One region of the Actinomyces lilanjuaniae genome, then DNA from elsewhere that is predicted to be linked to it. Evidence: riboswitches for the same ligand, from Rfam matches in the RefSeq annotation. Region 1 holds a riboswitch; the other holds the start of a gene.
The links. A riboswitch is a leader RNA that binds a small molecule or an ion and turns the genes downstream of it on or off. The one in region 1 is predicted to bind S-adenosylmethionine.

Region 2: another riboswitch for S-adenosylmethionine. It lies ahead of D5R93_RS12340 (methionine ABC transporter ATP-binding protein); the one in region 1 lies ahead of metE (5-methyltetrahydropteroyltriglutamate--homocysteine S-methyltransferase).

Annotation. Positions count from the first base shown of each region.
Region 1 covers NZ_CP032514.1:319,394-326,519, reverse strand. The annotation lists gene D5R93_RS01455 (YtxH domain-containing protein) at 222-515, shown strand; gene D5R93_RS01450 (cation diffusion facilitator family transporter) at 645-1,562, shown strand; gene D5R93_RS01445 (copper homeostasis protein CutC) at 1,699-2,637, shown strand; gene metE (5-methyltetrahydropteroyltriglutamate--homocysteine S-methyltransferase) at 2,724-5,105, opposite strand; SAM riboswitch class I at 5,490-5,576, opposite strand; gene D5R93_RS01435 (hypothetical protein) at 5,680-5,952, opposite strand; gene D5R93_RS01430 (methylenetetrahydrofolate reductase) at 6,178-7,126, opposite strand, start outside.
Region 2 covers NZ_CP032514.1:2,871,631-2,878,756, forward strand. The annotation lists gene upp (uracil phosphoribosyltransferase) at 337-975, shown strand; gene D5R93_RS12325 (variant leucine-rich repeat-containing protein) at 1,047-2,735, shown strand; gene D5R93_RS12330 (MetQ/NlpA family ABC transporter substrate-binding protein) at 2,842-3,741, opposite strand; partial or broken gene D5R93_RS12335 (methionine ABC transporter permease) at 3,966-4,713, opposite strand; gene D5R93_RS12340 (methionine ABC transporter ATP-binding protein) at 4,722-5,786, opposite strand; SAM riboswitch class I at 5,780-5,869, opposite strand; gene D5R93_RS12345 (alpha/beta hydrolase) at 6,015-7,055, shown strand; gene D5R93_RS12350 (arsenate reductase/protein-tyrosine-phosphatase family protein) at 7,069-7,126, opposite strand, start outside.

The sequences.
Region 1 (7,126 bases):
AAATGATAAATTCCCTTGTATAGCAAAGGTTAACTTACCTTACAAAGGCTCGGCTGCCCTCGCCTGGCACTGCCTGCCACCCGGTGGGAGCAGGTGCGACGCGGTAGGCTGGGGCAGGGCGCACAGGAGGCGCCCACCCACCCGAGCAGCTGGCCCGCCCCCCGGCGGACACAGGCGGCCAGTCGGCACCTGTCCAGCCACAACGAGCCCAGGAGGCACGCATGGCCACAAAGATCCCCTTCGCCATCGGAATGGGCGTCGGCTACGTCCTGGGGGCACGGGCGGGACGTGCCCAGTACGAGCGCATCAAGGCCGCGGCGGCCCGGGTGGCCGAGCAGCCCTTCGTCCGTCAGAAGATCGACACCGCCTCCGCCCGGGTCAGCCAGGCGGTCCGTGCTCAGGGGGAAGCCGTGACGGACAAGGTAGCCGATGCCGTCAAGGACAGGCTCTTCGGCCCCTCCTCAGCAGGCTCAGCAGGCTCAGCAGGCTCCTCCTCCACGCCGTCAGCCACCTAGTCTAGTCGGCGCACGCCTGGCTGGCGCAGGTCAGCGTCAGCGTAGTCGCCGCTGGGGATCCTCCAGGCTGCTTACGGCTTCCCGAAACCCTGGTTGCGGTCGGCGTGGGTGAGCCGGGAGGATCGCGGCGTGCGCCCACCTCGCTACGCTCCGCCGAAGGACCTCAGCCCCTACGCCTGGCTGTCGGTCGGCGCCGCGGTCACGACCATCACCCTCAAAGGTATGGCCGCCTGGCTAACCGGGTCCGTGGGTCTGCTCTCCGACGCGGCGGAGTCCGTGGTCAACCTTGTCGCCGCCGTCACGACGCTTGTCGTCCTGCGGATCGCAGTCCGCCCGGCCGACGACGACCACCAGTTCGGCCACTCCAAGGCCGAGTACTTCTCAGCTGCTGTCGAGGGCGTCATGATCTTCGCCGCCTCCGCCCTCATCGTCGTCTCCGCAGTGGAGCGGCTGGTCTCCCCCCGCATGCCCGAGCAGCTGGGAACGGGGCTGGTTGTCTGCGTCGCGGCCTCCCTCGTCAACGGGGCCGTGGCCTGGGTCCTGTACCGCAAGGGCCGTCAGGAGCGCTCTGCGGCCCTGGTTGCCGACGCCAGGCACCTAGCCACCGACGTCACTACCTCGGCGGCCGTCCTGCTCGGGGTGGGCCTGGTCGCCGTCTTCCGCGCCCCGGTCCTCGACGCCGTCGTGGCCCTGCTGGCGGGCCTCAACATCATGCGCACCGGGCTCGCCCTGGTCAGGGAGTCGGTGGCCGGGCTCATGGACGCGGCCCCGTCCGCGCAGACGCTGGCGAGGGTGGATAACGTGCTGGAGCGCTACCGTCAGCCGGGCACCATCGACTTCCACGCGGTGCGAGTGCGCGAGGCGGGCTCGCGGCGCTTCATGGACCTGCACGTGCTGGTCCCCGCAGCCTGGAACGTCAAGCAGGGCCACGACCTCACCGAGCGGCTCATCGATGATCTCGTCGCGGCCGACCCCATCCTGCGGGTCTCCGCCCACCTGGAGCCTATCGAGGACCCCAAGTCCTACGAGGACGTCGCTGACGTCTAGGGACCGGATCGTCCCAGCGCCAACGGGTCCACGCGTACCAGCCAGCCTATGGCCGCGCTCCGCTGCCGCGGTCCGCAGCCAACACCACCCGACACCCCAGTTTCCTTATTCTTCGTTACATGTCAGACTCAACCCTATGAATGCAACGCGGCTCTCCAGGTCGGCGCCGTCACTGCGCCAGCACCCGGCACGACGACCGTCATCTCCTCCCTTCTGGCGCCGACCGGGCCACCTGGTCCTGGAGACCTGCGTGGAGGACGTGGAGGGGGTTCGCATCTCCGCAAGAGTCGGGGCCGACCGGGCAGAGCTCGGGGAGAACCTCACCGCCTCCGGTACCACACCGTCAATCGGCACCGTGGAGGCCGCCATCTTCGCCGCGGCGGAGCAGGTCGAGGAGCGCCGCACACGCCTGGGAGCGCACTGGGCACAGACGGCGCAGTCAGCGCCCTTCGGACTGCGCGTCCTCATCAGGCCGCGCGGAGGCCCCTACGTCTACAACTCCGACGAGGGACGGGCCATGATCGCTGACGTGCGACGCATCGCCGCCCTGGCGCGGGAGATGGGGGAGTTCACCCGGCCCCAGGTGGTGGCGGGTGCGGGCACGCACCTGCCACCTGCCGTCGAGCTGGGCTTCGTCGTCGGGGCGCTCACTGACGACGGCGCTGTGGACCGTGGGCTGGTGCGGCTGCTGGTGTCCATGGCGGACGGCGCCCCCGTCACCTTCCACCGGGCCTTCGACCAGTGCCGGGACACGGTGGAGGCCTACGGCGACCTGGGCGGCCTGGGCGTGGACTACGTCCTCACTTCTGGCGCCTCCGACTCCCCGGAGGAGGCCTCTGCCATGATCGCCGGGCTGGCAACCAGCGACGGCCCCACTGTCATCGCAGCCTCCGGCGGGCTGGGTATCGGCCCGGAGGGCCTTGGCTCCCTGGTGGCAGCGACCGGGGTACGGGAGGTGCACATGCGCTGCCCCCAACCGGGTATCGGCCCGGGGGAGCCGCAGCGTACCGACCAGGAGATGGTGCGCCGCGCCGTGGAGGCAGCCCGGGCCGTCACCCTGCCGCCGCGCGCGTGAGCCGGAGCCTGGCAGGTGTGGCTGACCCGCCCTGGGACAGGTCAGCCACACGCCCCTATAAGACCGCCCAAACGGCCCCTCCTACCTCAGAAGTCCTTCGCCTGCTCCGCGGCTCGAACCTGCGCGGCCGCCTGGACCAGGTTGCGCAGGGAGGCCTGCACCTCCTCATAGCCGCGGGTCTTGAGACCACAGTCCGGGTTAGCCCATAGCCGCTGCGCCCCCAGGGCCGCCACCGCGCGCTCCAGCAGCTCCACGCACTCCTGGGTGCTGGGCACGCGCGGGGAGTGGATGTCCCACACGCCCGGTCCCAGCTGGCGTTCAAAGCCGTGCTCGGCCACCGCGGGCAGGATGTCCATGCGCGAGCGCGAGGCCTCGATGGAGGTGACGTCGGCGTCCAGGTGGTCCACGGCGTCGATGACGACGTCGAACTCCGAGTAGCACAGGTGGGTGTGGACCTGGGTGGCCGGGGCGGCCCCGCCGGTGGCCAGGCGGAAGGACCCCACCGACCAGGCCAGGTACTCCTCCCGATCGGCGCGACGCAGGGGCAGGGTCTCGCGGATGGCCGGCTCGTCGACCTGGACGACCCCGATCCCGGCCGCCTCCAGGTCGGCCACCTCGGCACGCAGGGCCAGGCCGAGCTGGTCGGCCACCTGAGCGCGCGGCACGTCGTCGCGCACGAAGGACCAGGCCATGATGGTGACCGGGCCGGTAAGCATGCCCTTGAGAGGCCTGTCAGTCAGCGACTGCGCGTAGGAGGACCAGGCCACCGTCATCGGCGCGGGGCGTACCACGTCGCCCCACAGGACGGAGGGACGGGTGCAGCGTGACCCGTAGGACTGGACCCACCCGTGCTCGGTGGTGGCAAAACCGTCCAGGAGCTCGGCGAAGTACTGGACCATGTCGTTGCGCTCGGCCTCACCGTGGACCAGGACGTCCAGGCCGATCTCCTCCTGGAGACGCACCACTGAGGCGATCTCGGCGCGCATCGCCTCCTCGTAGGCGGCCTGGTCGAGCTCGCCGCGCCGGTAGGCGGCACGCGCCCGGCGGATCTGGGAGGTCTGGGGGAAGGAGCCGATGGTGGTCGTGGGCAGGACGGGCAGCCCCAGACGCGCCTGCTGGGCTACCTGACGCTCGGCGTAGGGGGCGCGGGTGCGGTCCGCCTCGGTGACCGCAGCTACCGCCTGACGGACCTCCGGCCGGCTGACCCCCGGGTGGGCGGCACGCTCAGCCCGCAGACGGGCGTCCTCGGCCAGCTCGGCGGCCACCGCCTCACGCCCCTGTGCCAGCCCCCGGGCAAGCACCTGCACCTCACCCACCTTCTGGTCGGCGAAGGCCAGCCAGGAGCGCACCTGCGGGTCAAGGGCGGTCTCCCGCTCGACGTCGTGGGGCACGTGCAGCAGCGAGGTGGAGGTGGTCACGGTCACCGGCGTGCCCGGGGGCAGGGCATCACGCAGCCGCTCCAGGGCAGTCAGGGCGGCGTCCAGGTCGGTGCGCCAGATGTTGCGCCCGGAGACCACCCCGGCCGCCACCGACTTGCCCGCCAGGGCGGCCAGGTCCTGGTCGTGGGGCAGGCCGCCCGCCACCAGGTCCAGGCCGACGGCATCCACGGGCGTAGCCCCCAGGACGGGCAGGGCGTCGCCCAAAGACCCGTAGGAGCCGGCCACGAGCAGGCGGGGCCGCTCCACAACCGCCCCCAGCCAGGTGTAGGCGTCACGCACCGCCTCCAGGACCCGAGCGCGCCCCACGGCCCAGGAGTCGCTGGCCAGGGCCGGCTCATCGAGCTGGACCCACTGGGCACCAGCCTCATGCAGGTCCATGAGGAGGTGGCCGTAGGCGTCAATGACGTCGCCCAGGCGGTCCAGGGGGGTAAAACCGGGGGCGGCGTCGTCGCTAGGCTTGGCCAGCAGCAGGTAGGTGACTGGGCCCACCACCACCGGGCGCGGGAGGGTGCCCGCGGCCACGGCATCACGCACCTGGTCAGCGGGGCTGGCCGTGCCAGCGGCAGCCGAGCCGACGTAGCTGATGGGGGTGTCCTGGTCGATCTCGGGGACCAGGTAGTGGTAGTTGGAGTCCAGCCACTTGGTCATCTCCAGGGCCGGGCGGTCCCCCTCCCCCCGGGCCAGCGTGAAGTAGCCGTCCAGGTCCAGGCCGCCGTGCTCGTCGCACAGGTCGCGGAAGCGGGCTGGGACCGCGCCCAGGGCGGCGGTGACGTCGAGGACCTGGTCGTAGAGGGTGGAGTCAGCCGGGACGGCGGAGGCGGCGTCCAGGCCCAGGGCGACCAGGCGGGCGCGGGTGGCCTGGCGCAGGCTGGCGGTGGCCTCGCGCAGGTCCGCAGCGGTGGCAGCCCCTTTCCAGTAGGACTCGACGGCACGCTTGAGCTCGCGGTCGGGGCCGATGCGCGGGTAGCCCAGGATGGTGGCCGCGGGGAGCGGGGCAGGTGCGGTGAGCTGGGTGTCAGAGGCGCTCATGGGGGTCTCCTTGCAGGGCAGGGTACGAACGAGGATGCGGTGGGCGACGCCCGGTAGCGGGCAGGCGACGAGGACAGCGGCCCGGTCAGGTGGCGCAGGAAGCATGTCGGTAGGCATGCCGCCCTGGAACCGCCGGGAGTGGTCTCCACGGAACCGGTGCACGGCGCAGGCCAGCACAGCGCTCAGGCTGGGGCAACGGCACCGCCTCGGGCACTGTCTGTCACCGTTGGACACTGCTGGGGGCTGCTCTCCTGCTTCCGGGTATCCGGGACGTGGCGGCGTCAGGTCCTCGCCGCCCCGGGCATTCGACCACCGGGGGCAGGGGTGGTCCGCAGCGCGAACACACCCGTGACATCGGTGCTGGGTAGCCTGAGCAGCATCGCCTCTCCATCGGTCGTGGCGGAAGCACCCTGCCGGGGCGGGTTGCTGCGGCGTCACCGAGCCACGTCTCTCAGCCGCTCTGGATAGAAGGCCCGGACCGGGCCTAGGTGGACCGGGCCAACCCTACCCCAGCCGCGCCGATCACCACACACCGTCCGGACGGTGGACAGCGATGGACGGCCGATGGGGCGGCTCAGCGCGGGCGCGCGGTACGGACTCGGTAGAGGACATAGGCAGCCGCGACAAGGACTGACAGCCCGGCAGCACCCCGGACGTGGGGGACAAAGCTCAGCGCCGGCAAGCCGTTCACCTCGGTAGGCCACACCGTGTACACCCACGGGATCGACACCGACGCATCAGCGGCAAGAGCGACGAGGGCAGCCCCGGCACACAGCAGGAACACGCTACAGGCGCCGAGGACAAGGCTAGCCACGACCAACGAGGTCACCCGGAGGACAGAGAACATGAGAATCTCCTTGTCATCTTAATGACGTGACACGAGCGCCAACCGCCCTGCCACGGTAACACCGCAATATCATTACCTCCGGCAGCCCCGCCGGACCACTCCGGTGCCGCCTCCGTGACGCGAAGACAGCCTGCGCTCATACGCTCATATATGTCTCGCCCCCACGGTCCTCCCTACACTACGACCTGGCTCTACCCGCCCACCAGCCCCCTCCCTACCAGACCCCTACCAGACAGAGGGACGCCGGTCCCCGCCGGGAGTGGCGTTGAGGTAGGCCAGGTCCACCTCGTGCTGGGTCTCCCGGTCGGGCTCCTGCCCCCGGAAGATCCCTCCCAGACGCAGGTGGGAGACCACGTCCAGCGCGGGCCGGGTCCGGTTGAATGTGTAGAGGTGCACCCCGGGGGCACCTCCGTCGAGCACCTGGGTGGCCAGGCGCAGGGTGGCGTCGATCCCCGCCGCCACAGCCTGGGCGCCCTCGGCCCGCCGTAGGGTGGCACTCAGGTCGGCCGGGACCTGCACACCGGTCAGCGACTCCAGGCGGGTCAGGCGGCGCAGGTCTGTCAGAGGGATGATGCCGGGAAGGACAGGCATGACCACCCCGCTGTAGGAAGCGGCACGCGACAGCGACAGGTAGTCCTGCGCGTCGTAGAAGACCTGGGTCATGGCCAGGTCGGCACCCGCCTCCTGCTTGGCGGCCAGGACCTCCACCTCAGCCTCCAGGTCCTCGCAGGCAGGGTAGGCAGCCACGGCCACCTGCAGGTGCCGGGCGCCGTCACCGAAGTACTCGTCCTCGACCTCGCGGATCACGCGCACCAGGTCGCTGGCGTAGCGCAGCTCACCGGGGACGTCGCTCGCCCTGGTCCCGCGCGGCGGGTCGCCCCGCAGCGCCAGGAAGCGGCGCACCCCCAGGCCCAGGAAGAGGCGCACAATCTCCACCACGTCGCGCCTGCGGTAGCCGATACAGGTCAGGTGGGCCATGAGCGGCACCCGGCTGGTGGCCAGCACGTGGGTGATGACGTCCTCAGCCGGGTTGTGCTCCCGCACCGCACGCACCCCGGGGCCGCCGTCAGGGTCGGGCGCGAAGGTCGGCCGGTAGGTGACTGAGACGAAGTCGGGGAGCACCCCCAGCAGCCGGTCCAGCGCTCCCCACGTCTGCGAGGCATGGACACCGGGG
Region 2 (7,126 bases), 470 kb from region 1:
ATTGCCATGGTAATGGCGCCGCGAGAACGCGGCGCACAGCCCAGCCCAGACTGCGCCAGCCGCGTATCTCCCGGCGCGCTGCCTTGCGCAACAGGCCTGGCTATGTGCAAATTAGGTCACACCGATCGGCGAGCCACAACGATCGGGCTTCCCCTCCGTGTCCCCACGCCTGATCCGCAAGGTCCTACACGCTACGCAAGACACACTCGGCCGGAGGACGCGTCGACGATGTGCAGCATCCCTGCCGTCCTGTGGCATCCCCTTCAGCGTCCCCCGCAGCATCCTCGCGGGGACGCCTACCAGGCCAGACGCAGGCAGGGACCGTACCCTGGTCCCATGCGCCTGCTCGTTGCCGACCACCCGCTCATCAACCACAAGCTCTCCGTCCTGCGTGACGCCAGGACACCCTCGGCGGTCTTCCGCCTGCTGGTAGACGAGCTCGTGACCCTCCTGGCCTACGAGGCCACACGGGAGGTGCGTACCGAGCAGGTGGACATCACCACTCCCGTGGCCGTGGCCCACTGCCGCCGTCTGGCCGACCCTCGCCCTATCGTGGTGCCGATCCTGCGGGCCGGGCTGGGCATGCTGGAGGGCATGACCCGGCTGCTACCCACGGCTGAGGTCGGGTTCCTCGGCATGAAGCGCGACGACGACACCCTTGAGGTAGAGACCTACGCCAACCGCCTCCCCGAGGACCTATCGGGGCGCCAGTGCTTCGTCATCGACCCGATGCTGGCCACCGGGCACACCCTGGTCGCAGCCATCGACTACCTGCTGGAACGCGGCGCCCGCGACGTCACCGCCATCTGCCTCATCGCTGCCCCCGAGGGCGTAGCCGCCCTGGAGGCGGCGGTCGGCCAGCGCGCCAACGTCACTGTGGTGACCGCTGCAGTAGATGACAGCCTCAACGAGCACGCCTACATCGTGCCGGGCCTGGGCGACGCCGGGGACCGGCTCTACGGGATCGTGGACTAGCCCGGGCCCAAGGCAGCCCGAGTGCTGGTCGCGCGCCGTCTGCAGGGCGCAGCACTCACTATGCTTCCCTCGTGAGTGAGTCGCAGAGCGCAGCAGGCGGGTGGGCATCGGCAACGGACCACACCACCGTGGACCGTGACGCCGTCGACCGTGACGCCGCGACAGCAGCCAGCCGGTTCGCCCCACCCGGCGACCTGGAGCGGATCGCGGCTGCACGCCCTGACCTGCACCCCGTCCTGGCAGCGAACCCTGCCACGCCGTCGCCGCTGCTGAAGCACGTAGCCCAGTCCGCTGACCCGAGGGTTCAGGAGGCCCTCAGGAGACAGTCGCAGAAGGCAGAGGCAGCGCCGCACCCCTGGGCTGCCGCGTCTCGCACAGACGCACCGCTCACACCCGGACCATCCGCCGCCCCGTCTGCTGCTCCACCCTCGCCTCCCCTCACCACCCTGACGCCCAGACCGCCCCGCAGGCGGAGGCTGGCCCGGTCACTCGCCGTCGTCCTGGCGGTCCTCCTGGCACTGGGCGGTGTCGGCGGGGCTGGCTGGTACTGGTGGCAACGGGACTGGTCCAGTACCACCGTCAGCACGACAGGCGTGGTGATGCTGTCCGACTCCTGGGTCGCCGGCGCCCACACACTGTGGCGGGAGGCGGTCGATCGTGACGCCGAGGTCGTCGTCCTCGGGAGCTACCTCCTGGCACTGTCCGGGCAGGACAGCACCAGTGACACGGTCACCGCTCACGGGTACAGGGTGACGCCCACAGCACTGGAGGACATCTGGACCTCCGAACTTCCCAGGCCCGGTGAGGACAGCCCTGTCGATCCCCTGGACACCCCGACACCACTGACCCTGTGGGGACAGAGCACCGCCGTCTACGGCTCGGTCCTCATCGACCTGGAGACCGGGTCCACGAGCAGCGCCCCGTGGAACGACGACCAGGCGGCCGGTATCGCAGGCACGACCGCCATCACCTGTACCGAGAGCGACAGGTGTACAGCCTGGGGTGAGGACCGCGAGCGGCTGTGGTCCCTCTCCCTGCCGGACATGGGCACGGACGCCTACAGCGACGGAGCCTCAGCCGACTACACCAGCAGCGTCTACCTCCCGGTCTTCCGGCACGGCGACGACGAGTTCGTCATCATCGCGGGGGCCGTCATCAACATGGCGACCGGGGATCCGCTCCCGCTGACGGGCCCGCGCAGCGACTATGCCTACACCCTCGCGGCCCAGGACGGGTGGGCACTCGTCTCCAGCCGGGCCGGCAGGAGCGCTCAGACTGTCACCACCTACACAGTCGAGGGGTCGAAGCTCGATGAGATCACGGTGCCGCGGGAGAAGTCCCTGCACACCGTCGGCTCCTGGACCGCTCTGAGGACTTTGGACCAGATCACCTCAGACCTGCGCGACCCTGGTCCCTCCGCCAGCGGCGTGCTGGTACGCACCGACAGCAGCTACTGCGTCTATGAGGTCGTCGTGGAGGGTGAGAACTCGTTCCCGGTACCGCACCGCTCCACGGACACCACCTCCTGCCCCGCTACGGGGATACTGCTCAGCCAGCGCACCGCCATCGCCCTGGTCCCGAACTCCTACAACCCAACGAACGCCTTCACCTCCATCATGGACCTGCGCACTGGCGCGGAGGTCGAGTTCCCAGGAACAGACCCGCAGGACGGCACCACCTACACGGCTTCCTCCCCCGAGCTTGTCATCGCCGCCTCGCCTGGGGACGGCACGCTGACCGCCTACGCCCCCGGCACCTAGGCTGACCAACCGTGATTGGCGCCCAGGTGCCGGGCAGGAGACCACGGCAGCCCCGGCTCGCACGCAGCACAGGGCACCCCGGGGCTCCTCAGCACCCCGAAGCTCCTCAGAAGGCAGGCAGCACCGAGCCGTCGCTCCAGTTCTCCTCAATAAAGGCGCGCACGTCGTCGTGGTTGAGGAGCTCAGCGAGCTTCTGGAGGCTCGCCTCCTCCCGGTCCCCGGCGCGCACGACGAGCTGGTTGACGTGGGGGCTACCCTCAGCCGTCTCCAGGAGCAGCGAGTCCTCGTTGGGGGCCAGGCCCGCGTCGATGGCGTAGTTGCCGTTGATCACCGCGGCGGCGGCATCAGGCATGGAGGCGGCCGTCTGCGCCCCGTCGACGGTCTCGAACTCGAAGCCGCTCGGGTTAGAGGTGACGTCGTTGGCGCTGGGCATCTCGACGGACTCGTCCAGCTCGATGAGACCGTTGTCAGCCAGCAGCTGCAGCCCGCGGGCCGCGTTGGCAGGGTCACTGTTGATCAGGATAAGACCCCCCTCAGGCAGGTCGTCCACCGAGGTGTACTTGGAGGAGTACAGGCCCAGGGGCTCGATGTGGACGTCGGCAATACTGACGAAGTCGTAGCCCTTCTCGTCGATCTGCTGCTCCAAGAAGTTGGGGGTCTGGTAGAAGTTGGCAGCCAGGTCACCATCGTTCAAGGAGGTGTTCGGCGTCTGGTAGTCGTTGATCTCCACGATGTCCAGGCTGATACCGCTGCCCTCGACCAGGTTGTCCTGGACGTACTGCAGGATCTGCACGTGGGGGACGGGCGTGGCACCGATCGAGATGACGACGTCGTCGCCCTGCTGCTCAGTACCGGGGATCGGCCCCGAGCTGCTGCTGCAAGCGGCCAGGGTCGCCCCGACAGCCACGACGAGGCCGGTGGAGAAGGCGCGACGGGTCAGGCCGACCGACCTGCCCGGTGCCGTCGCCACGCGACGCCGGGCAGAGACAGGAGAAACGGAAGACATGTGAGAGGTCCTTTCAGATACGAGCCGTGGGTCCCAGGCCAGCAGGGCGCTGGCCACGGCAGTTGCAGGGGGTCAGGTAGGCAGTCGCCAGCACAGGCCGACTGCCGCCGAGGCCAGGCGTCGTACCGGGGGTGCCGGGCAGCCGCTGCCGTGGATAAGACCAGTCATCCCCCAGCAGCTGCCAGGACCGAGGCGGCTCGCCGTTCCTCCGGCTGGTGGTTGCCTCAGCGGTGGTCCACCAGCCGGCTGAGCATGTCGCCAGCCAGCTGGATGACAGCGACGATCAGCAGGATCAGGACGACGGAGACGACCATGACATCAGACATGCTGCGGTTGTAGCCGTACTGGATGGCGAGGTCCCCAGGCCCCCGCCCCGATGGTGCCCGCCATGGCGGTGTAGCCCAGGAGGGCGATCAGGGTCACCGTGGCCGACTGGATGAGAGTGGGCAGCGCCTCCCGGACTAGCACCCCCCAGGTGATCTGGGTCCCGGAGGCCCCCATCATAAGAGCCGCCTCGACCTTGCCGTGGTCCACGTTGTTGACCGCCGTCTCCACTAGTCGCGCGTAGAAGGGAATCGCCCCGATGGTCAGCGGGACGCAGACGGCCTGCCAGCCCAGGGAGGTGCCCACAATCAGCCGCGTCAAGGAGGCGATCGCGACCATGAGGATGATGAAGGGCATGGAGCGCCCGACGTTGACCACGAAGGAGAGGACCTCGTAGAGAGGACGATTGCGGTGCTGTCCACGCGTGCCCGTGGTCACCAGCGCCAGTCCCAGGAGCAGCCCCAGGACGACTGTCAGGAAGCCCGAGACAAAGGTCATCTGCATCGTCTCGGTGACGGCGCTCAGGAGCCTGCGCTCGAACACCGGGTTGTTCTGCCACGTCTGGTCCTCACTGCTGGCTGCCAGAAGCACAGGGGCCGCACCCAGAGCCGCCTGCGTGGAGCCGTGCGCGGCAGCAGAGACACTCATAAGAAGACTCACGCTCGTACCTCCGCAGTGATACCGGCCTGGCGCAGCGCGGTGACGCAGCGCGATGCCTGGGTAGCAGGAACAGTCACGGCTAGACGGCCGATCTGGGCTGCCCCGACCGTCTCGAAGACCCCGGAGGCGATGTCCCCGCCCAGCTCGGCCACCATCGACATCAGGGCAACAGCGGCCGGCTCACCAGGGTGTGCCGTGACACAGACGTCAAGGACGGCATCCCCCTGGGACCGAGCAGCCTCAGGGACCGCCGGGAGGGGGACCACCTCACGGGAGAGCCGGGAGGAGGTGTCGAGCACGACGTCCTCCAGGCGGCCGCCCTCCACGACCCGGCCTGCCTCCAGCAGGCTCACCGCGTCACAGACCTGGCGGACCACGCTCATCTCGTGGGTGATGATAATGACGGTCAGCCCCAGGGCGTCACGCACGTCCCTGATAAGGTCCAGGATGGAGCGCGTGGTCTCCGGGTCCAGGGCAGAGGTGGGCTCATCGCACAGGAGGACGGAGGGGTCGTCGGCCAGCGCCCGGGCGATACCGACACGCTGCTTCTGACCGCCGGAGAGCTGTGCCGGGTAGGAGGCACCCCGGTCAGCCAGTCCCACGAGCTCAAGCATGCGCTCGACGGTCTGGCGGCGCTGGCCCCTGGGCACGCCCGCCAGGGCCAGGGGGTAGGCAATGTTCTGCGCCGTGGTGCGCTGGTCCAGGAGGTTGGCGTGCTGGAAGACCATCCCGATACGACGGCGGGCCTCACGCAGCTGACGCGCGGACAGGGATGTCATGTCCTGCCCGGCCACACGGATGCGCCCCTGGGTGGGACGCTCCAGGGAGGTCAGGCAGCGCACCAGCGTGGACTTGCCCGCCCCGGAGGTCCCGACGATGCCGTGGATGGTCCCGGGGGCGACGTCAAGGCTCAGCCCGTCCAGGGCACGCACCTGCGCTCCTCCACGTAGTCGGTAGACCTTGCGGACGTCCTTCAGCGAGATCATGGGGTCGGGCGACGCCGGGGCGTCCTCCTCGGGAGCCGGTGTGCTCACCGCTGGTCCGCTCACTGCTACCTCCATCGGTCCTGGCGGAAGCACCCGCACCGCGACGGGGGTTGCTGCAACGTCAACGAGCCAGGTCTCTCGGCTGCTCTGGATGGTCGGCTACACGTTACGCATCCGGGACCCCGCAAGCAAGCTGACACCCTCACGCCATGGCCGAGCCACGGGGCACAAGCTCGCCCACAACTATGCTGACACCCGCCCCAGGAGGCCTCCGCGCGTCGAGGACTGTGCTTGGATCACACTATGAGTCCCGCACCGTCCTCACCCTCGTCTGCCTCCGGCCCCCTCGCCGAGAGCCTCACACCTGACATCCTGGGAGACCCGTGGGTGGCCCGGCACCTCCCCGTGCGGGAGTCACCCCGGAAGGCGCCCGGCGCCCACCACGCCGTCCTGGTCCATCAGCACCAGGCCGGGCGGGCAGGCGTGCCACGACACGCCAAGGCCGTGCTCTACATCCACGGCCACAGCGACTACTTCTTCCAGACCCACCTAGCCCAGGCCTACCTGGAGACGGGCTACGAGTTCTACGCCCTCGAGCTGCGCTCCTGCGCCCGGGCCGGGATCGGGCACCCACGCCCCCACAGCGTGCGCGACCTCCGCGTCCACGACGAGGAGATCGCCAAGGCGCTGCACGTCATCCGCACCGAGCACGGGCACGCAACCGTGGTCCTCAACGGGCACTCCACCGGTGGCCTGCAGGCAGTCATCTGGGCGGCCGACCACCCGGCCACGGTGCAGGCAGTAGTCCTCAACTCACCCTGGCTGGACCTACAGGCCTCCGCGTTCATGCGCTCCTACGGAACCGCCTTCGTGGATCTCCTGTCCCGTCACGACCCCGACCGAGTCATCCCCGACCCCCGCAACCCGAGGCGGGGAGCCGGCGTCCCCGACGTCTACGTACGCTCCCTGCACCAGCACTGGGAGGGTGAGTGGGACTGGGACCTGGCCCTCAAGCCGGCGGTGTCCCTCCCGGCGCGCGCCGGCTTCCTGACAGCGGTCCGCCGCCTGCACCGCGAGGTGCACCACGGCCTGGGCATCCAGGAGCCTGTCCTGCTGTGCTGCTCGACGACCACGGGGCCGGTATCACCGACGGTCCAGGAGGCCCAGCGCAGCGACGTGGTGCTGTCAGTGGAGCAGATGCTGGCACGCGCACCCCTCCTGGGACCGGACGTGACGGTCTGTCAGGTCCCCGAGGGGGTCCACGACCTGTCGCTGTCCCGGCCCGCCGCCCGAGCCCAGTACCTGGCCTCGGTCACCCAGTGGCTGCGGGCCCGGCTGGGCTGAGCGCCCGGCAGCCTCACATCCAGGGCCGCAGCCGCACGGCCAGCTCGTCACTGACACGCTCGACCACCTGG